3 regions of the Peribacillus sp. Aquil_B1 genome follow, and region 1 is predicted to be linked to each of the others. Evidence: predicted binding sites of a transcription regulator. Region 1 holds the regulator's gene; each other region holds the start of a gene.
What was found. The regulator LexA, encoded in region 1, represses DNA repair genes until DNA is damaged. The targets are predictions, from matches to a motif close to CGAACATATGTTCG.
Positions count from the first base shown of each region.

Region 2: the regulator LexA is predicted to act here: its motif matches at 2,117-2,130, upstream of uvrB (excinuclease ABC subunit UvrB).
Region 3: the regulator LexA is predicted to act here: its motif matches at 3,192-3,205, upstream of recA (recombinase RecA).

Region 1 covers NZ_JAKXEE010000001.1:2,639,561-2,647,370, forward strand. Annotated here, with positions in the region: gene tkt (transketolase) at 1-440, opposite strand, end outside; gene MPH60_RS12820 (DUF896 domain-containing protein) at 663-896, opposite strand; gene MPH60_RS12825 (YneB family resolvase-like protein) at 962-1,618, opposite strand; gene yneA (cell division suppressor protein YneA) at 1,638-1,949, opposite strand; gene lexA (transcriptional repressor LexA) at 2,105-2,728, shown strand; gene MPH60_RS12840 (glucosaminidase domain-containing protein) at 2,954-3,568, opposite strand; gene MPH60_RS12845 (hypothetical protein) at 3,933-4,220, shown strand; gene MPH60_RS12850 (esterase/lipase family protein) at 4,734-6,266, opposite strand; gene MPH60_RS12855 (helix-turn-helix transcriptional regulator) at 7,035-7,259, opposite strand; gene MPH60_RS12860 (LexA family protein) at 7,394-7,810, shown strand, end outside.
Region 2 covers NZ_JAKXEE010000003.1:262,195-270,004, forward strand. Annotated here, with positions in the region: gene uvrB (excinuclease ABC subunit UvrB) at 1-1,985, opposite strand, end outside; gene MPH60_RS19450 (CsbA family protein) at 2,204-2,434, opposite strand; gene MPH60_RS19455 (catalase) at 2,625-4,208, opposite strand; gene MPH60_RS19460 (MMPL family transporter) at 4,486-6,708, shown strand; gene MPH60_RS19465 (YceI family protein) at 7,172-7,705, shown strand; gene MPH60_RS19470 (FecCD family ABC transporter permease) at 7,761-7,810, opposite strand, start outside.
Region 3 covers NZ_JAKXEE010000002.1:33,635-41,444, forward strand. Annotated here, with positions in the region: gene rny (ribonuclease Y) at 87-1,646, opposite strand; gene recA (recombinase RecA) at 2,000-3,046, opposite strand; gene MPH60_RS13845 (competence/damage-inducible protein A) at 3,395-4,627, opposite strand; gene pgsA (CDP-diacylglycerol--glycerol-3-phosphate 3-phosphatidyltransferase) at 4,651-5,235, opposite strand; gene MPH60_RS13855 (helix-turn-helix domain-containing protein) at 5,399-6,307, opposite strand; gene MPH60_RS13860 (DUF3388 domain-containing protein) at 6,316-7,107, opposite strand; gene MPH60_RS13865 (DUF3243 domain-containing protein) at 7,349-7,606, opposite strand; gene ymfI (elongation factor P 5-aminopentanone reductase) at 7,686-7,810, opposite strand, start outside.

The DNA of each region.
Region 1 (7,810 bases):
ACAACATTATAAGAATCGCGGTTATAGCTTTCTGCCAAGTGACGTTCAGCCATTGCCATTCCGACTGCCATTGCAATACCTTGTCCAAGCGGCCCGGTAGTTGCATCTACACCAGCCGTATGTCCGAATTCAGGATGTCCTGGAGTTTTACTGCCCCATTGACGGAAGCTTTTCAAATCATCGATAGATAAGCCATAGCCCGATAAATGAAGAAGGCTGTATAACAGCATAGAACCATGTCCAGCTGAAAGAACAAAGCGATCTCTATTAAACCAATCTGGATTTTTCGGGTTATGGTTCATATATTCGGTCCATAGTTTATACGCCATCGGCGCTGCACCCATTGGCATACCTGGATGGCCGGAATTAGCCTTTTCAATTGCATCAATTGATAATGTACGAATCGTATTGATAGAAAGTGCATCTAATTTATCTAACATATTGTAAAAACATCCCTTCCTGTAATGTACCTCTTTATATTATAGTGACAAGCATAATATCACAACTAAAATCACTATTTACTGCCTCAATATTAAAATTTCCTAGAAATAAGAGAAGCCCCTATTTAGATTAAACTAAATAGGAGAATACATACATGCATGCACTCCCTTTTTACTCCTAAATGCTAATAGGATCCCCGTTCCATGAGAGGAATTCAAGCATTAATGTAAGTTTCTTTTTTCTTTTATATTTTTTATCTTTTGAGGAGTGACGTCATTACCTTCTGGATCAACGACTTTCACATGCTCCAACGTATCGGTCATGGACTTTCTGAATGTTTCCAAATACTCACTTCTCAATTGGGTTTGCTCTTTCGCCTCAACTTCCGTCAAACCTTCAGTCTTTGCCTTTTTAGAAAGTTCATTAATACGGGTTATTTTTTCTTTTGATAACATAATTTCGCTCCTTCATAATCTCCGGATATTGTCATGGTATTAAAAAAAAAGCGAAATTACAAGTTCTAAGATTGACTTTCCTTTTTATTCAGTTGATGTTCGAGAAAACGCCTATTCACAGTAGCCTTGGAAACATTGTATCCAAAGCCCCTTAAAGTGGCTGCGATTTCTGCAAATGTCAATCCATTGGCCCGAAGTTTAATAATTTCTTCAATAGGAATTTCCATACGGTCCCTTCCAGTGGAATTCCTTTGATTCTGAAGGTTTTTTTGAGGACGGTACCCTTTTTCAACGGCTCTTATCATCCCGCGCTTTATTTTAAGGTTATGTAGTTTCCTTTGGTATTCTTCTACAATACCGACTATCTGGATGACCATGGCATCCGAATCCGATAACTCAAGCTCCCCGTCATGTGAGAGCGTATAAATCTTCACATCTTCTTTAAGGATGACATGGAAAAGGGCTATTTTGGCATTTCCTCTTCCCAGCCTTGTTTCATCCTGGATTAATAGTACATCAGCTTCTTTAGTTTTAAATAGTTCGAGCATTTCAAAAATGCCATCCCGATTCAACTCATAACCACTTGCCTGTTCTTTTATTATGGAAATGACTTCTACGTCCATCTTTTCTGCCAATTTGACTAACTCATCTTCCTGCCTTGCCAATGATGTTTCCTGTGACTCTTTTTCTGTGCTGACCCTACAATAGATTACCGCCTTCATAATACCCTACCTTCACTACTTACTGCTCACTGGCCAAATTCTGGACAAGCTCTTCCCCTTTAACCGGTATGACGATGACTTGACCAGGTTTAATTGTATCCGCCCTGACTCCATTATGCTCTTCTATCCAACCAATGAATTCTTTTTTTGTCAAATTTGCTTCTTCATATTCTTCGGCAATTCCCCATAGGGTATCACCTTCACTTACTTCTATAGAAAGGAAATCCTTTTTTGGATCGTTGTTCAATGTACAAGAGAATAAAATTGAAAAGATGAATACTGATCCCGCTAATAGAATCGTATAAATATAATTTTTGTATAAATTTTTCATAAATATCCCTCCAAAGCGAATGTTCGTTCGTATGTTATGGTCAAATTATAATACGAACGTTTGTTTCAGTCAACAACAAAATTCGAACTTATGTTTGTATAGAGTTGGGGGCCATGCTATAATGTAGCAAAGAACATTGGGGAAGAGGTGCACAAATGACTAAACTATCAAAACGGCAGCAAGATATTCTTGATTTCATTAAAGAAGAGGTCCGCCAAAAAGGGTATCCACCTTCCGTACGGGAGATTGGCGAAGCAGTGGGGCTTGCTTCAAGTTCAACAGTACACGGACATTTATCACGCCTGGAAAGCAAAGGCCTGATTAGACGCGACCCAACCAAGCCAAGGGCCATTGAAATAATGAATTTGGAGGAAGCGAACAATATTCCCAAAGTCAATGTCGTGAACGTGCCGTTACTTGGAAAAGTAACAGCGGGAATGCCGATAACGGCCATTGAGAACATAGAAGAATACTTTCCGCTTCCCGAAAGCATGGTTCCACATGATGACCATGTATTCATGCTGGAAATCATGGGTGAAAGTATGATCGAAGCAGGAATTCATGATGGGGATTATGTCATCGTGAAACAACAAAGCAATGCCAATAATGGAGATATCGTCGTGGCCATGACGGAAGATGATGAAGCCACTGTAAAACGATTCTTTAAGGAACCGGATTACATAAGGCTTCAGCCTGAGAACTCAAATATGGAACCAATTATTTTACGGGATGTTTCGATCCTTGGAAAAGTAATAGGCTTATATAGACAAATACACTAAAAGCGCTAACCGCGCTTTTTTTGTTTGTTTAATCTATGTCCTGAATTCTCTCAATATGCATATGGAAGAGTGGATATTGATATATTTATTAATAGAATCAGATTTTCTTGGGAATTTAAACATCCTTTATTACGGATCGGAGTTATACGATCGCCTAATATTTACTTTGGTAACAATCTGATTACAATAAAAAAGAGAGCTTCAATTATCGCTCCCAGTTAAAATTCACTTCACTCTTAATCTTTGGTTCACCTTTATGAGGTTAAGATCGACCAAGCCATTCCACTGTTGTATCTGCACTTGTGTAGAACCGTATGCTTTTGCAAGCGCAGAGACGGTATCCCCTTTTTGGACAATATGATAAACCTCTTCAATGCTTGCATCATATTTTGTTAAATCGCTTGTTTCGATAAGGTTCACCAGTTTTTCAATATATTTGGGATCCGATGCATACCCCGCATCGAATATTGCTTTGAGTGCTTTTCTGTAATCTTTTTCTCCAATGACAGCTGTATAAAGACTTCTGTTCCACGAAGTCCCCTTTACATATAAATTGGCAAGATCTCGAAGACTTTCTTCCCACGATGGATATTTTCTGAATTTGTTCCATACTTGAACAGGCACACCATTGACATATTCCATTGTCTGAATAATGACAGACTCACCCTTGAAGTCACCTTTTGTACCGAATATATTTTTTCCTTTGCTTGCTAATAAACTTGTCCCATATCCACTCTCCAAACAAGCTTGTGCGATGACAACCGAAGGTAATATTTTAAATTCCTGTTGAATTTTCTGGGCATAGGGAGCAATTTCCTTAATAAATGTTTCTTTGCTCATTTGAACCTCCCACTAATAGGCATTACTTTATTTTTCACTGTTTATTCTCATTCTTATCGTATTCTCATCTATGAAAAAGGTTACAGCTTGTCCAGTACAAAAGGTTCCGATGATCTGGCTGATTTTTAGATTACTTACCTCGAATAGTTCGCTCCGCGTACTATTTATCCATTTCCCCACCAACCAGGAAAAGCCGCCAATCCATATATTAAAATGGATTGACGGCTTTTTTAATTGAACACTGGAAATCTTCAAAACTTGTCTAAAACTTTTAATAATTCATTTTAAATTTGTAATCATTGTATAAAAAATTGATGAAAAACAAAAATTAATTTTAAAAACTTCAATTCAAGGTGGTGAAATCATGGACTACCCAACCATCCATACAAACTTTTGGGATGCAGTGATAGCCATTCCTACCATCATGATTCTTACTCAACTTATTAAGGTCATGTTTCATATTCGTCCAAAATTCATCCCTGCCATCGCTTTGGCCCTTGGCTTGTTCATTTCCATTTTCATCAGTCATCGTCATCACTTTGTTTCAGGAATTTTCATGGGCTGGTTTTATGGCTATGCTAGCATAGGCAATTATGCTGCACTCAAAACTGATATTTTGTCTTATAGAGAATCCTATAAAAAGACGGATTAAACCTATATAGGTTGTCTCTCTCTGCCACTAACACCCATGTTACATCCCATTTACACATCCAAAAAACCCCTCCTTAATTAAGAGAAGGGATCAATTTGTCGGGAAAAGTAAGTTATCCTTTATGTTTTTTAAACTCCTGACTAACCGAGCATGCTTGGCAGACCGTCGGCGGAAAGGAAGCGGATTTTCTGCAATCGACTGGATCTTTTTTAAAATAAAAGAAACTTAGAATTTGTCTACAGTCTGATACCCTTTTTAAGAAAGGCTCTTTTCGTAAAGATTGGTGTTTTTAAAACAAAACTATTTAAGGTTGATTGGAGCGGAAGTGCGAGACTCCTGCGGGAGCAGCGGGACAGGTGAGACCCCACAGGCGTTTACGCCGAGGAGGCTCACCGCCCGCCCCGCGGAAAGCGAGCATCTGGAGGGGAAATCAACCACACCGCACTACTTGGTAAATAGCAGTAAATAGCAACAAAGTATGCGAAAACAGCCTTAAGAAAAGAAAGGATTTCACTATTTCTCAATATAGACCGAACGAATCAGCGTCCGGGTTCTTTCAGTACCATACACATTTTTTTCCTTGACATCTATTGTTACATTATAAACACCTGACTTAGGTACTTCTGGAAGGGTGCCAGTAAAATTTTCAGTATCCATTGCCTTAATTGAGCTTTTTTCACTAATTTCATTACCGGTTTCATCTATTAGATGAACCGAAAATGTTGTGCTGATTGGCCTTTTTTTATCATTCATTGGGTTCTTTATTAAAAATTTTGCATCTTTTTGCTTAACTTTACCGGCCATACTTAATGTAATGGGATTCTTTTCGTTAAATTGTGCAGTGAGCAGGTAGGCGTCTTTTGACGATTTTGTCTTCATTCGCACTTTCCAATCACCCATTTCAAGGTTGTTTCTATTGAATGAGTGGATGGTTGCACCATTAAAAAAGGAAGTTTCATTTTTGGCTGAATGCACCTTTAAGGAAGGTGAATACTTTTTATTGGATGGAGAAATCAATTCAACCTCGACATCATTTGAGGCTGTATATATGTTTATATTGCCTGGGGCTGCTTCATTTACATGGAAGCTTCGTTCGATCCAGACATTTTGTTTCAGGACATCACCCAAAACGGTTTGAGCGAGTGCGGTTGTAATGACATCATCTTCAACCCGTTCTTTATAATTGACATTATATTCAGGGATTCCAGCGGCGGAAGTGCTTCTTAAATATGGTTCAATTCTTGAAAATACAGCTGAGCCAACTCGTATATTGTCGTGATCAAAGTTGGGATCTGAAAATAAATGGGTTGCATAGGGTATTTTTGTACTCCATACATTCACTAGACCATCATTTTCCCCATATGAAGATAAATATTGTCCACCCATGGATAAGGCTGATAGAACCGGGCCTCTGTTCATGCCTGCCACAGTGAAATACATGTTTTTACGAGAATTAACATGGTTATCCGTGACAGAACGAAATTCCGCCATTTTACCAACTTGTAAAGAATAAGTTCCCTCATCTTTTTGACCTAATAGGGAACCAAGCCAGCCCGCATACCAGCTATAAGCCAAATCAGCAAGGTGAGAACCATGATGAGGGGAAGCTAAAGTGATCACCCTTCCAACATATTGGTGTGCTCCGTAGTGCACTAGAGCCGCTTGGGTATCTGGGCCCCCTTTGCTGTGAGCTATAATATTTACTTTTTCGCCCCCGAAATGGTTACTGATTTCTGCAAGCATTTGAGCTAAAAGCCTTCCATTAGCATATTGGCTCACTGATCCATTTCCAGCTGAATCATGAAGCTGAACAAAAACAGTTTGGTAGCCTGCTTCATACGCTTTGGTATACATATCATTGACACCATGATAATCCGTTTCACCGTACCAGCTGGTTGAACTGCCGTTTTTCCCTTGAACAAACACGATCGGTGGTTTCTTTGTATCAAGATTGGGAGGAATACTTCCAAGAAACCAATCTCCTGGACTGAACGTTTCGGAAGGAGGCTTTAATTTTCCTGCTGAGGAAATGTCTGGATTAGCCATAATTAATATGGTTAGAATGAGGACAAGAAAAACGACATAATTGATTACATTCCTTTTCAATTGTTATCTCCTCCAATATCAAGTGGAATTTTTTCGAACTCATCCTATTATCAACGCCCTCCTTCCAGGCCTTTCATAGCCTTCATTAGTATATATTTGTACTTTTGCATACCATTACCTGCTATCTTCACAAAGATGGGAGAAAAAAACTAGAAGAATTCATAATAAATGGAGATATAGTATGATGGTTTGCCTTCGATTCGTTTATGTATACAGTCATTTTCCATTTATGAAATGATCCTTATAGGATAAATCCATATATCGACTGCTGTAAGTTCACAAAAAAGAGAATAAGCCCTTCTCCTGCAAAGGATATAGGGCTTGACTTTTTTATGATCATCCAAATATTATTCTTCGAATTTGCCACTGTCCAATTGCTCCTATTCATGGTGTTTTGAAGTCCATCCTAGACATTAAGTAAATTATTGAAAAAAATTCTTTCACAGCAATTGGCTGTCATTCATAGGGATCTCAGTATCAATCGTCTATTTGGATTTTTAACTCCTTAAAGCCTTCCCTCAACCCACATACGCGTATTTCACAAATGAGAACTGGATAAATAATTTCAGGGCTATGCTGTTCTTCCGATTGTACAATATGTTTATCTGATTTTCCTTTCCTCTTTTTTTCACTCTCTTTCGATCATTTCTTAAATCTTGCCCCAGGAATGGTTACTTTGGTGAAGAAATGGTTGATAGTCTTGATCCTTTAACTACATTTGAAGTGTAGGTGGGGATCAAAAAAAATGATGTCGTCGATTGAGAACCCAACACATTCAGCAAACAAATAAGCCTTATCGATTCGCAAAGGAATCTTATATTGCTCATAGTCAATGTAAGTCCTTTTGGCCATTTTCAGCACTTTAGCCATTTCTTCTTGTGTCAAACCTTTATACTTCCTCGCTTGTTTAAGTGTGAACTTAACGTTTGTCATATCTTGTCACCACCTATCTAAAAAAATGATATCACACTTGAAGTATAGTTACCAACAATTTTTCGCAAAATTCACGCACTTTAAGTTTACTCACTTTCACTCATGGTGTATATTCTAGTAAGAGGTGAAGAAATATGCACATTGGTGAACGGATTAAAATGTTAAGAAAAGAAAGAAAAATGACACAAGAAGATTTGGCAAATATATTAAAAGTGGCGCCAACGGCAGTATCAGCATGGGAATCCGGACGGAATAAACCTTTAATGGATAAATTGAGCATGATGTCCGCATGCTTTGAAATACCGCTATCCCACCTCATTGAAGGAGCACCTATCGTTAGAAATGCTCCTGGAATGGAATTTCTAAATGAAAAGAATGTAAGATTAATTGGAGTCTATGGCAATATCCCTGCTGGAGATCCTAATTTCACCAATGAATATATAGAAGCATATATGCCGACATTAAATTCGATGTTAAAAACGAATAAAGAATATTTTTTCCTGAGAGTGAATGGCAATAGCATGAACAAAGAATTCAGTGACGGATCATTG
Region 2 (7,810 bases), on a different contig from region 1:
CACCCTTCCGCTTTTAACTCTAGTAATAAATCACGCAGCTCGGCAGCTCGCTCGAAGTCCAGTGCCTTTGCCGCTTCCTTCATTTCTTTTTCCATGCTTGCCATCACTTTTAAACGCTCTTTTTTAGGAAGCTTCGCGAGACTTGGTGCAAGGTCTTCCTTATATTGTTCGCCTTCTTCGGCTACATGAGTCGCCCTTATGGAGTCGCGGATATCCTTTTGAATGGTTTGAGGCATTATTCCATGCTCTTTATTATAATTTTCCTGGATTTCACGCCGCCGTCTCGTTTCATTGATGGCAAGTTCCATCGAATTCGTGATGCGGTCTGCATACATGATGACATGGCCGTTTGCATTACGGGCTGCACGGCCCATCGTTTGAATAAGCGAACGTTCCGAGCGAAGGAACCCTTCTTTATCGGCATCCAGAATGGTCACTAACGACACTTCCGGAATATCCAGGCCCTCCCTTAAAAGATTGATTCCGACAAGAACATCATATTTGCCCATTCGAAGTTCCCGGATGATTTCTATCCTTTCCAAGGTCTTCACTTCCGAATGAAGATATTGGACCTTGATGCCAATTTCCTTTAAATAATCCGTTAAATCCTCAGACATCTTTTTCGTCAAGGTCGTTATGAGCACACGCTCGTTCTTTTTGACGCGCTCCTGTATTTCACCGATCAAGTCATCTATTTGCCCTTCAATCGGCCGTACTTCCACCGTCGGATCCAGCAATCCGGTAGGACGGATGATCTGCTGAACCATTTCTGGCGTATGTTCGAGTTCATATGGTCCCGGGGTTGCCGAAACGAATATGGATTGATGGACCTTTTTTTCAAATTCCTCAAATCTTAGCGGGCGGTTGTCTTTCGCAGACGGCAGACGGAAGCCATGATCGACGAGCACTTGCTTACGCGCCTGATCTCCATTGAACATTCCGCGGATTTGTGAGAGGGTTACGTGTGATTCATCCACGACCAATAGGAAATCCTCTGGAAAGTAATCCATTAAAGTGTATGGTGTCGCACCGGAGGGACGAAGCGTCAAATGGCGTGAATAGTTCTCGATCCCTGAACAAAAGCCCATTTCCCGCATCATTTCCAGATCATAACGGGTCCGCTGCTCCAATCGCTGCGCTTCAAGGAGTTTTTCATCTTCCCTTAATTCCTTCAATCGTTCTTCCAGTTCCGTTTCGATATTTTGAATGGCTATCCGCATTTTCTCTTCGCGGGTTACGAAGTGGGAAGCAGGGAAAATGGCGATATGATCTCGTTCACCGGTAATTTCGCCAGTCAGGGCATCGACTTCACGAATTCGGTCAATCTCATCCCCGAAAAACTCGACCCGTACGCAATGTTCATCACGTGAGGCCGGGAATATTTCGACCACGTCGCCGCGTACGCGGAAGGTCCCCCGTTGGAAAGCAATATCATTACGTTCATATTGAATATCCACGAGTCTGTGCAGCAAGGCATTCCGGTCTATCTCCATGCCTGTTCGGAGGGAAACGACCATCTCCCGGTACTCTTCAGGAGAACCGAGTCCATATATGCACGAAACACTGGCAATGATGATGACATCTTTCCTTTCGAACAAAGACGAGGTTGCCGAGTGACGCAGTTTATCGATTTCATCATTGATGCTTGCATCTTTTTCGATGAATGTATCCGTGGATGGAACATAAGCCTCTGGCTGGTAGTAATCATAATAACTAACGAAGTACTCAACGGCATTATTAGGGAAGAACTCTTTGAACTCACTGTAAAGCTGCCCTGCCAACGTTTTATTGTGGGCAATGACAAGAGTCGGTTTATTGATTCTTTGAATCACATTGGAAACGGTGAACGTTTTCCCTGTCCCCGTTGCCCCCAATAACGTCTGCATTTCCTTGCCTTCCTTAATCCCTTCGACCAGCATGTCAATTGCTGCCGGCTGATCCCCTTGAGGAGAGTATTTTGAGACTAACTCAAACTTATCCTTCACCAAGCATAGCCTCCTATTGAAATATTTTTATATGAAAACGGGACATGCCTATATCCCTTCTATTTATTCCGGTTTGATAAAGCATATATACACATTCTACCACAATAGCCTTAAAACAAACCAGCAATAAGCGAACATCCATTCTATTTTTGTTTTTTGGAATTCATGATGTGTTGAGGGGAATGACAAGTTTGGGTACAAAAAAAGCACCTTTGGTGTCAGGCGCTCTTTGATGTACGTTTCATCATTCTTTTTGATAACCAAAATCCCACTGTAAGGGATAAGGCATCGACGATGATCAATAAGTTTGTATGCGTATAACCTTTATATGCGGAAGCTGTAATCAAGGCAACAGTTAAAACAAGGCCCACGACATTGTTATAGGTGACTCTTGAAAATAGCATGACAAGTAGACAAGGAAGGAAAAGGGCAGAAAGAATTTTAATCATTTTTTCATCTCCTTTATAAGAGAAAAATAGAGTAGTTTCAGTTTAAATGATTATCAAGTTTTTTGCCAATCAATTTCCCACTTGGTTTTCAAGGCATCATCAGAAGAACGTTCCACACATCCATCAATTATGCCCATAAAAAAAAGGGGCAAACCCCTTTAAAGGAAGTTTGCCTCTTTTTTAAATCCAATCAATATGGATCCGCTTCATGTCCTTTATTAACGGCGTCCTCAGGGTTATCCGTCCCACCAAGTGGTTTTGAAGATTCCGTATGTTCAGAAGCCGAGGCCAGTCCCTCTTTCAATCTGCGGCCATACTCTTCATCGGCCTCTTCGGCAAGTGCTATCATTTTTTCCTGAATGCGCTTGTCGGCAGGAGCCAATGCCGCCACTAAATTGGAAATTAAATCGTCCTTTTCCCAATCCTCGAATTCACGGAATGTTTCCCCGGCCTGTTTCGTATTATTTTGACGATCAATTGTCTCACGAACAAGTTTCCCTTCCACCATAGGTGTATACTCTTTGCCCGTCTGCTTGGCTTCTTTCAAGCCGCCGACAGTTGATGGTTCGTAGTTGATGTGGGGGCTTTGGCTGCCTCTGCCAACTTCATATTGCATCTGTCCGCCAGTCTGATTCGTGGCTGTTCGTTTCTTCGGAGCATTGATCGGCAATTGCAGATAATTCGCTCCAACACGGTGACGCTGTGTATCGGAATAAGAGAATGTACGTCCCTGTAACATCTTGTCATCGGAAAAGTCCAGTCCATCCACTAGGACACCCGTACCGAATGCAACCTGTTCGACTTCAGTGAAGTAGTCTTCAGGGTTTTTATTCAATACCATCGTACCGACATGCAGCCAAGGGAACTCATCTTTCGGCCAGATCTTCGTATCATCCAGCGGATCAAAATCCAACTCAGGATGATCATCATCACTCATGATCTGTACGTTGAGATCCCATTCAGGATAGTCCCCGCGTTCGATCGCTTCATATAGATCCTGTGTGGCATGATTGAAATTCGTAGCTTGAATTTCATTGGCCTCTTGCTGTGTCAGGTTCTTGATCCCTTGTTTCGGTTCCCAATGATACTTGACAAGTACTGCTTTCCCTTCCTCATTCACCCATTTATAAGTATTGACCCCTGACCCCTGCATCATGCGGTAGTTAGCTGGTATGCCCCATGGGGAAAACACGAAGGTAACCATATGGAATGTTTCAGGCGAACTCGAGCAAAAATCAAAAATCCTCCTGCCGTCCTGAATATTCGTGACCGGATCCGGTTTGAAGGCATGAATCAAATCCGGGAATTTCATGGCATCACGGATGAAGAAAATTTTCAAGTTATTGCCTACAAGATCCCAGTTGCCATCTTCCGTATAAAATTTAACGGCAAATCCCCTGGGATCACGTAACGTTTCCGGGGACGTCCCTCCATGAATAACAGATGAGAACCTTACGAATACCGGGGTTTTTTTACCTTCTTCCTGAAAAACCTTCGCTCTCGTATATTTTGAAATAGGCTCGTCCCCCGCTTTACCGGTAGGAACGAAATAACCATGTGCACCTGCACCACGGGCATGCACGACCCGTTCAGGAATACGCTCCCTATCGAAGTGGCTGATTTTTTCCAGGAAATCATAGTTCTCAAGTGTACTAGGTCCTCTGTTCCCTACAGTTCTAATACTCTGGTTATTCGTTACTGGATGCCCTTGTCTGTTCGTTAATGTTTCTTTCGATTCATCATTTGTTTTTTTAGATTTATCCGACAAAAAAATCCCTCCTCTGTTAATTAAATCCACAATACTACTATACTTTCCCCTATTCCCTATATTTCACTCCTCAATCTTCGAATTTAATGGAAATTAGTTAAAAAGTACTTTTCCCCCTATGTATTGATGGGCTTGCCAATAACAACTGGCCTGAAACATATAATGATAAGAAAGCTTTGAAGCATTTAGTAGAATAATGAGCGAGCATACCCATTTTTGCATAGGTCAACAGAACACCTTTATAATGAAATGAGGAAAAAATTCAAAAAGCGGGGTGCCTTCATTGGACGAATCAAAAATAGGAAGACTTGGCAGGATGATGACCGGAAAAACCGGTCGTTGGGTTGTCATTGCCGCATGGATCATTGCAGCAATCGCATTAACCTTCTCATTGCCTGCCGTTAATGACCGAACAGCAAATAACGCCTCAGACTTGCCTGAAGACTCACCTTCTGTCGTGGCTGATGAACTTATTAAAGAAGAGTTTCCAAATTCCTCTGGTATACCTGCCCTGCTTACATGGCATCGGGAAGGTGGACTGACAGAGGCCGACTTGGCCGAAATCCAGTATCTTTCCAAGGAACTGACAGATAACCCATTGACACAGCAATCTTTTTTACCGCCGCTTCATGAAATTCCGTTGCCTGCTCTTCAAGGATCGGTTTCAGAAGATGGAACGACTTTCGTACAGCCGCTTTTCTTTAAAGAAAAGACCGAGACGGAAATTCTTGAAAAAAATCTTGAAACCATTAATGAAGCAGTAACGGAACGCATTGGAACGGACCCTTTCAAGGTCCCGACGGATTCAGATGAATTATCCCTTCGAGTGACAGGCCCTGTAGGGATATCCGTCGATGCAACGGGATTATTTTCGGGTGCTGACTTCAAATTGCTATTAGCGACCGTAATACTTGTACTTGTCGTGTTATTACTTATCTACCGCTCCCCTCTTTTAGCCATCATTCCACTTATCGGAGTTGGCTTCGCCTATATTGTCACGAGCCCGATCCTTGGCTTCATGGCAGATCATGGTTGGATTACAGTCGATTCACAGGCCATTTCAATCATGACCGTATTATTATTCGGTGCCGGAACGGATTATTGCTTATTTTTAATTTCTCACTACAGAAGTGAATTAAGGAATCATGAAAGCAAACGGAAAGCAATGATCGCCGCATTTAAAGATTCATCAGGCGCCATTGCGATGAGCGGCCTAACGATCGTCATCTCCCTGCTAACATTGCTTGTAGCCAAATACGGAGCCTACCACCGTTTCGCTGTACCATTCAGCTTGTCGATTTTAATCATGATGCTGGCAGCTTTAACACTGGTACCGGCATTGCTTTCTGTATTCGGAAGGGCTTCCTTCTTCCCAATCGTTCCTCGTACCCCAGAAATGGAAGAAGCACGGGCCAAGAAAAAGGGAAAGGCCGTCAAAAAGCATAAAGAAGGCCGCATCGGTAACTGGATTGGACATATCGTCACAACCAAGCCATGGACCGTCATTCTTACATGCCTGATCATCTTCAGTGTTTTAGCAGGATATTCTTCACAAATAAAATATTCATATGATATCCTCTCTTCCTTCCCTGAAGATATGAACTCCCGTGAAGGCTATTCTGTCATTTCCGACTCGTACTCACCGGGCGAACTGGCACCGGCGACAGTGGTTGTCGATACGAATGGTGAAGATATTGATTTAGCACCAGCATTAAAAGAGATGGATATTGTTGAAGCTGTTGCCGATCCAGTCACAAGTAAATCGAATAAAGATCTGCAATCCTATGAGGTCACATTCAACATCAATCCATATGATATCGAGGCCATAGATTCAATTCCGGAAATCCGCACAATGGCGGAGAAAGAATTGAAGGCCGCCAATATATCTTCGGTTGATGAAAAGGTTTGGGTTGGCGGGCAAACTGCGACGCAATTCGATAAAAGGGATACCGTAAAATCCGATGAATTCTTGATCATCCCGATCATCATCGTCCTGATTTCATTGCTCCTTTTAGCCTACTTGCGATCTGTGACAGCCATGGTGTATCTAATGGGGACAGTCATTCTCTCATTCTTTGCAGCTATGGGCTTAGGTTGGATAATCCTGCACTATTTCATGGGTGTAGATGCGATTGAGGGGACAATTCCACTTTATTCTTTCGTATTCCTGGTTGCACTTGGAGAAGATTATAACATTTTCATGGTTTCAAGCATTTGGCGTAAGAAAGAAACGATGCCAATCAAGCAGGCCATCAGAAAGGGCGTTGCCGAAACTAGCGGTGTCATCACTTCCGCCGGAATAATCTTGGCAGCCACTTTTTCCGTTCTAGCAACACTTCCGATTCAAGTATTGGTCCAATTCGGGCTCATTACTGCACTTGGTGTGTTAATGGACACATTCATTGTGCGCCCGTTCCTTGTTCCTGCAATCACCTCCCTGCTTGGCCGCCGTGCTTTTTGGCCGGGTAAAGTGACCAATCAAGAAGAGAAAGAACAGACCAACTAATAAAGGTAGTCAGCTTTACTTTTCTTCATAACGAAACACCCTGTGCCCGATAAATGCACATGGTGTTATAGACAAAAGGGTTTTTACCTAAAATTTCAAAACAAAGTCGATTGGAACGGAAGGTGCGAGACTCCTGCGGGAAAAGCGCGTCGAGGGGAGACCCCGCAGGCGCAAGGCGCCGAGGAGGCTTCCGGACCGCCCGCGGAAAGCTAGTGCCTGGAGTTGAAATCATCATTCGAGTTTTATAAACCTTCATAAAAACTGAGACAAGCTTGATTTTCATCGAGTTTGTCTACAGTCTGAAGACCCTGTGCCCGATAAATGCACAGGGTTTTTCATGTTTTCAAAATTAAGGAAAACTTTCAGTTGACACTATTGCTTTCACCTCTTATAATTACATTAAGTTAAGATATCTCAAATTAAAGATATATAAATTCAAGATTAATAATTAGGAGGAATAATCATGACAAATACAAAATGGACAGTCGACCCGACTCACAGTGCTATTGAATTTTCCGTAAAACATATGATGATCGCTAAGGTAAAAGGAAGTTTTAATAAGTTCGAAGCAAACATTCTAGCAAACCCATCGGATCTAACAACTGCAGAGATCGATTTTACCGTTGATGTGGCCAGTATTGACACACGCAATGCAGACCGGGATAATCACTTACGTTCCGCTGACTTCTTTGATGTAGAAAAAAACCCTACATTAACATTCAAATCAACAAAAATTGTGAAAACGGATGAAGATGAATACGATGTTACTGGAAATGTGACTCTAAATGGAGTCACACAAGAAGAAACTTTCAGCATCACCTTTGAAGGCCAAGGGAAAGATCCATGGGGAAATGAAAAAGCAGGTTTTAGCGGAAAAGGGAAAGTTAAACGCAGTGATTATGGTCTAACCTATAACGCTGCTTTAGAAACAGGCGGTGTACTGATCGGCGATCAAATCACGCTTACCATCGAAATCGAAGTTGCTAAAGAAGCTTAATTAATAAAGAAGCAGCCATCCTAGGGATGGCTGCTTCTTTCTGTATTTACGCGATTTACGAATTCCTCGTTTTATAAAGTAAATAAATGAAGTACGGTGCCCCGA
Region 3 (7,810 bases), on a different contig from region 1:
GGGTAATTATAGGAATTACGCTAGACGATTAATATCCGAAAAAGAAAAAACGAAGTGGTTTGCACCACTTCGTCTTTCATTAACGATTATTTAGCGTATTCTACTGCTCTTGTTTCACGGATGACCGTGACTTTTATATGACCAGGGTAATCGAGCTCTTCTTCAATCCTTTTCCGGATATCACGTGCGAGTCGATGGGCCGAAAGATCATCAATTTGTTCTGGTTTCACTAGAATCCGCACTTCTCGTCCGGCTTGAATCGCAAATGATTTTTCCACTCCATCATAGGATTCGGAAATTTCCTCAAGTTTTTCAAGTCTTCTAATGTAATTTTCAAGCGTTTCACTTCTAGCTCCCGGTCTTGCAGCTGATAATGCATCAGCGGCAGCCACAAGCACTGAAATGATGGAAGTTGGTTCCGTATCGCCATGATGTGAAGCGATGCTGTTAATGACAGTTGGGTGCTCTTTATATTTGGTTGCTAATTCAACGCCAATTTCAACGTGACTGCCTTCCACTTCATGATCAATCGCTTTCCCGATATCATGCAATAAACCTGCACGGCGGGCAAGAACTTCATCCTCACCAAGTTCAGCGGCCAGTAAACCTGAAAGCTGTGCCACTTCAATTGAATGTTTAAGTACGTTTTGCCCATAACTGGTACGGAACTTCAAACGTCCTAGTATTTTGATGAGATCTGGATGGAGACCGTGAACGCCAACTTCAAAAGTTGTTTGTTCACCAATTTCACGAATATGTTCATCCACCTCACGTCTTGCTTTGTCAACCATTTCTTCAATGCGGGCCGGATGGATCCGTCCGTCCTGAACAAGTTTCTCAAGAGCCAAGCGTGCCGTTTCCCGTCTAATTGGGTCGAATCCAGATAAAATGACAGCTTCAGGAGTATCATCGATAATAAGGTCAATACCTGTTAGCGTTTCTAACGTCCGGATATTTCGACCTTCACGTCCGATTATCCGTCCTTTCATTTCATCGTTTGGAAGATTTACTACAGAAACGGTGGTTTCTGCAACATGATCAGCCGCACAACGCTGAATGGCAAGAGAAAGAACTTCTTTTGCTTTTTTATCAGCTTCTTCTTTGGCACGGGTATCACTTTCTTTAATCATAAGCGCTACATCGTGAGCAAGCTCGTTTTCCATTCGGTCTATAATGATTGCTTTAGCTTCTTCACGAGTTAAACCGGAAACACGTTCAAGCTCTGTTTGCTGCTTACGAACCGTCTCGTCCACTTTGCTTTCCATCTCTTCAATATGCTGTTGTCTTTGGTTTAGAGAATCTTCTTTTTTCTCCAAAAGGCTTTCACGTTTGTCTAACGTTTCATCCTTGCGGTCCAGATTCTCTTCTCTTTGCAATAACCGATTTTCTTGTTTTTGTAATTCGTTCCTTCTTTCACGGGCTTCCCGATCCGAATCGGCACGAACTTTATGAATTTCATCTTTTGCTTCCAACAAGGCTTCTTTCTTAAGTGCTTCCGCTTCACGTTTTGCATCCTCAAGGATGTGTTCAGCAGAGCCCTTTGCCCCTGCTATTTTACTCTCAAATTTTGATTTGTGAATAAAATAACCAACAACTGCACCGACGATTAGGCCAAGCAAAGTGAAGATGATTGTCATGGGTTCCATCGTTTCACCTCCCCTTGCTATGAACTTTTTACATAAAATGTTGAACTGTCGGCAAGTACATTGCACATAAATTCAATATACAGCACTTAATTTTCAAAATTTTAGTTTGAAAAATTGTAAAATATACATATTAATTGTATAGTTGAGAATTTTTATTGTCAAGCGTTTGTCCCTTATGTATCAATGATTATTCAAGTTTTCTTAATATCAACCATCATAATGTACAGCATTCTTTATGGAAGAAGTCTGTAATTCTGATTTCAATGCCATTTATTCCGCTGAAAATTTCACACTTTTCTCAAAATATATAGAAAAGGCCTAAGCGAACAAGCTTAGGCCTTTTCCAAATACCATTAATCAAGCAATTCAAAATGCTCTTCTGGCTCATTTTCTTCTGGCGGTAATTCATGCTCTCCATCGAGATTATAGTGATCTCTGATTTTCTGAGAAATTTCCTGAGCGATATCCTGATTTTCTTTCAAGAACAGCTTCGCATTTTCGCGGCCTTGTCCGACACGCTCTTCATTGTATGAATACCACGAACCGCTTTTAAGGACGATATCAAGATCTGCACCCATATCGATGATTTCACCTTCCTGGGAAATCCCTTGACCATACATGATGTCAACTTCTGCTTGACGGAATGGTGGAGCAACCTTGTTTTTTACAACTTTGATTTTCGTTTTATTACCGACGATTTCATTACCCTGTTTTAATTGTTCCGCACGGCGCACTTCCAGACGAACAGTTGAATAGAACTTCAATGCCCGGCCTCCCGGAGTCGTTTCTGGATTCCCAAACATAACACCGATTTTTTCACGGACTTGGTTAATGAAAATGGCAATGGTATTTGATTTATTAATGGCACCAGACAGTTTTCTAAGCGCCTGGGACATCATCCGCGCTTGAAGACCCATATGGGAATCTCCCATTTCGCCTTCGATTTCAGCTTTAGGAACAAGTGCTGCTACCGAATCAATGACAATGATATCTACAGCTCCACTTCGAACTAATGCTTCAGCGATCTCCAAGGCCTGTTCACCCGTATCAGGCTGTGAAAGAAGTAAATCATCAATATTCACACCAAGTTTTTCTGAATATGCTGGATCTAAAGCATGCTCTGCATCAATGAATGCAGCCGTGCCGCCAGTCTTTTGTACTTCTGCAATAGCATGTAATGCAACAGTCGTTTTACCGGAGCTTTCAGGTCCATATATCTCAATGACACGGCCTCTTGGATATCCGCCCACTCCCAATGCTACGTCCAATGCTAAAGAACCGCTTGAAATCGTTGAAATCCTACGATCAGACTGTTCCCCAAGTTTCATAATAGAACCTTTACCAAATTGTTTTTCAATTTGTTTTAACGCCATATCTAAAGCCGCTTGACGATCACTCACTCAATTTCCTCCTCTATATTCAAATAATCGGCTGTCCGATTAAAGGTGTACTTACGTTAGCAATTATTCGAGATCAAGGTTTGCATCCTGTCTCAAAACCTATCTTTACTATATACTCTTTTTACTATTTTGCCAAGCAAAAAGTCGAACATTCATTCGTTTTTTTCTTTTGGGACATTCTCTGTAAAAAAGCGTTTTATCTTAAGGAAATCCCCATTTCCTTTCACTTGCTCCCTAAAAAAAACATTTTCATTGAATTAACTTTTTTCTTTTTTTCCCTATTTTCCAAGAAACAAACTTCTTAAACCAAATAAAAAGCAGAGCTGTAAAAAGCTCTGCTTTTAGCGTTTATAAATCCCTTAATAGGTAATGACAGCCGTACTTCACACTCCGAATCCGGTTTTGCGCCCTGCTTCCGGAAAGATTCAACTCCTTGAAATGAGTGTTTCCATCCCGATAGGAAATGCCAATGAATACTGTCCCTACAGGCTTGCCTTCTTGTTCATCCGGACCTGCAACACCCGTAAAGCTTATGCCTACATCCGCATCGAGCTTGCTCCGGACATTAGAGGCCATTTCCATTGCACACTCACCGCTGACCACCCCATGCTCAGATATGGTATGATCGCTGACCCCAAGTACGTTCGACTTCGCATCATTCGTATAGCAGACAATTCCGCCTTTAAAGACTTTACCGGCGCCCGGTATGGTTGTCAGCTGTTCTTGGAACATGCCTCCGGTCAAGCTTTCAGCTGCCGCAATTGAAAGCTTGCGGACCGTTAATTCTTTTACAAGTTCCTTTATTAGCGAAGTATTATCACTTCCATAATGGAACTTACCGACCCTGCTAAGAATTTCTTTTTCCGCTTCTAGAATAAGCTCTTCACATTTTTCTTTAGAAGAGTCTTTAGCTGTAATCCTTAACGTCACTTCCCCTTCGGCTGCAAGCGGAGCAATTGTCGGATTCGTTTGATTGACAAGAAGATCTTCAATCACCGTTTCCAGTTCGGCTTCACCTATACCGTAGAACCGAAGAACCTTGGAATCGATCCGTTCATGCTTTTCCAGTTTATTCATGATCTTTTCATAACCATAACTTAAAAACATCGGTTCCATTTCACTTGGCGGACCAGGGAGAAGCATATATGTAATCCCAGATTTGGACAAGACCATTCCCGGCGCCATGCCATGATCGTTCGCCAATACTTCACTGCCTTCTAAGACAAGGGCTTGCTTTTTGTTGTTTTCCGTCATCGGCCGTTCCCGTTTTTGAAAGTAAGCTTCAATGGATTGCAAAGCTTCATCATTAAAAACGAGCTTTTTCCCTATATGGCGAGCAATCGTTTCTTTCGTTAAATCATCTTTGGTAGGACCGAGTCCACCGGTAAAGACAATCAGGTTCGCCCTCGATTCAGCAATTTCTATTGCTTGTTGTAAACGGCGGTCGTTATCCCCGACCACAGTATGGTAAAAAACGTTGATTCCCATTTCCGCAAACTGCTGCGATAAGAACCTTCCATTAGTGTTATTGATTTGTCCTAAAAGAAGCTCTGAGCCCACTGCAATGATTTCTGCATCCATCTTTTCAAAACCACCATTCGTTTTTACTTTGAATTAACAAATACTTCTTTGTTTTTTATAAAATAATCCAAGCCTGACCAGATTGTAAAGATTAATGCAATCCACAATGCGATATTGGCAAATGGAAGTGAAATGAGGGCAAATGGAAGGTTATGCAGCAATAAAGCCGAAATAGAAACGATTTGTGCCCATGTTTTAATTTTACCAAGCTGGTTCGCTGCAACCACTTCCCCTGTACCCGCTAGCACTAAACGCAAACCGGTGACTGCAAACTCGCGGCTTATGATCACGATGGCGATCCATGATTGACCGTACATTAAATCTAGATCAACCAAAACGATTAAGGCAGCCGAAACCAGAAGCTTATCAGCCAGTGGATCTAAAAATTTCCCTAAATCAGTAATCATATTATATTTTCTGGCAAAATGGCCATCGATCCAATCCGTAGTGGAAGCGATAATAAAGAGGATGGCTCCAGCTAAGTGCGCCACTGGCAAACTGTATTCTCCCCAAGTCAGCGTCCCCCATGAAAAAGGAACGAGCATGATGATTAAAAATACTGGTATTAAACAGATTCTTGCTACTGTAATCTTATTAGGCAGATTCAAAACTTTTACCTCCAAAATTTACGCCTGCCATTCGGGCCTGCGTCTTAGATCTAAAATACGCTTTTATGTATAATTTAACTCAAAATCCAATCTTATATGCCGGGTAATCCATTTCCCGTCGCCTTACTATTATATAGAGCAAAAATAGTCATCTATAAGATGACTATTCGGCTTTCGTAAATTGTATCGTAACCAATTGCGTATTCACTTCAGTCGGTGAAATGGAATACTCCAGCTTCTCATCATTCACATAAATCTCAGTTTCATATGCTCTGCCTATATTGATGACAGCTTCTTTTTCATTGGTGAAATCAATTTCCTGGCTTTTATCCTTTTCGATAGTGCCCTGGAATAGTAATTTACCTTCACCATTTTTTATGCCGACCCATGGTGAGCCTTTTGAGGTCACCTTTAATTTAAAGGTATCGGTATTTTTTAATTCATACGTACTATTTTTACCGCTGGAACTTGTGACGGCAAGTTTTTGCTCTTTCTTTTCATCTTTGACAACTTCATCATCTTCATTCTTCTCATCAGATGAATCCGGTTTTTCTTCATTCTGTTTTTTGTCTGCATTCTCTTTTTCTTCGTTAAAACCATCACTTTTATTATAGCCCACAGCTTCATTCTCTTTAGCGTTCATTTTATCATCATTATCTGGGTTACTCATATAATTCGATACCAGTACCCATATCAAAACGGCCGCACCAATTACTAAAACGACAGCCAGGATCTTAGGTAGCATTTCCACAACCTTTGAATCTCCTGCCGGTATAGTTTTCCGGGATTGGACCCTTGAGAGCTGTTCTGGCAATTCCTCGCTATAGACAGATGGCACTTCACTTTTATATTGTTCAAAAATCTCTTCTGAGTCCAGTCCGACCGCTTCACAATATTGCTTTATGAATGCCCGTACATAGAACTTTCCAGGCATCATGCTGTAATTTCCCTCTTCAATGCCTATAAGGTAACGCTTTTGAATCTTCGTTAATTCCTGCAAATCTTCCAAGCTAAGGCCTTTGGCTTCCCTAGCTTCCTTTAATCGATTACCTAACTCAGTCAAATAAAACACCTGCCATTTTAAAAGTCAAAGGAACCAAAATCGGACCCTGAAAACTGGTCTTTTTGGTCGACAACTTCATATGTTATTTCTTCTTCAGGATTGTTTCGTAATTCAATAATATAATCAAAGTCTTCGAGGGTATACTCTGTATTTTGGACAAAAACATCCGGATGTTCGATTACTTTGACAGCATCAAGCCTCATTATTTCGCGAATTAACTGCCAATGACGCTCATTTGCACGGCGAGTGGAAACAATTCCATCCAAAATGAACAAATTATCATTATTATATTCATCCTCAATAAGCTGACTGCGGATAGTCTGCTTTAAAAGGGTAGATGACACAAACAACCATCTCTTATTAGCACATACACTCGAGGCTACGATGGATTCAGTTTTCCCGACACGAGGCATCCCTCGTATTCCAATCAATTTATGACCTTCCTGTTTAAACAGCTCGGCCAGGAAATCGACAAGCAAGCCCAGTTCATCACGGACAAACCTAAAGGTGTTTTTCTCATCGGCATCGCGCTGAATATAACGTCCATGCCTGACTGCGAGGCGATCACGCAATTTAGGTTCCCTCAGCTTAATGACCTTTATCGTATCCATCGTACGGAGAATTGACTCGAATCTTTCTATATTACGGCTGTCTTTCGCCAACAAAAGTAAACCACGCCTGCCTTCATCGACCCCATTAATGGTGATGATATTAATGGAAAGCATACCCAGAAGGGATGAAATATCCCCTAATAAACCAGGACGGTTGACTTGGATTTCATATTCAAAATACCATTCTTTATTATCCACGATAACACTCCTTAAGCCTAAAAGCTTTCACCCTATTTAGGGGCAAAAAACTTATCCATCGTAAATTTCAAGGTCTGAACACTTTTTTATTAATTGTCTAGCTTCTATAATATAGCATTTCGTGATAAGTTAAAAGGAAAAACCCTAGAAAAATATTCATTTTTATATAAGAAGATAAATAATCATCCACTTAAATCCAAAAGGCCCTGTTAATTTATAACAGGGCCTTTTGAGGGATATTTTACTTCGTTCCATTGTTCTCGACTAACTTGACCATGACACTTGCCATGGCGTGTTTTTCTTCATCGCTTGCAACTGACCAAAGATCAGCAAGCACTTTCTCTTGATCATTCTGGGGCTCAACCTGATTAGCCAGGTAATCACCGATTTCGAAAGCCAAGTTGTTAACAGCGCCTTCTGACAAGCCTTGTTGTTCACCTTGATGTAATCTGTCGCCTAAAAAGTTTTTCCATTGATCCCAATTGTCCAGTACAGACATGAATGGTCACCCTTTCCTTCAAAATAGTACATAGTTATTTTGTGAAGGAACCGAGGAAATTATACATGCTTTAAAAAAATCATGTGTACCATCCGCCATTTACGCCTAAAATTTGCCCGGTTATATAGGATGACTTGTCGGAAAGCAAATAGTATACGGCCTCCGCGACTTCTTTGGAATGCCCCATCCTGCCCATCGGTATAT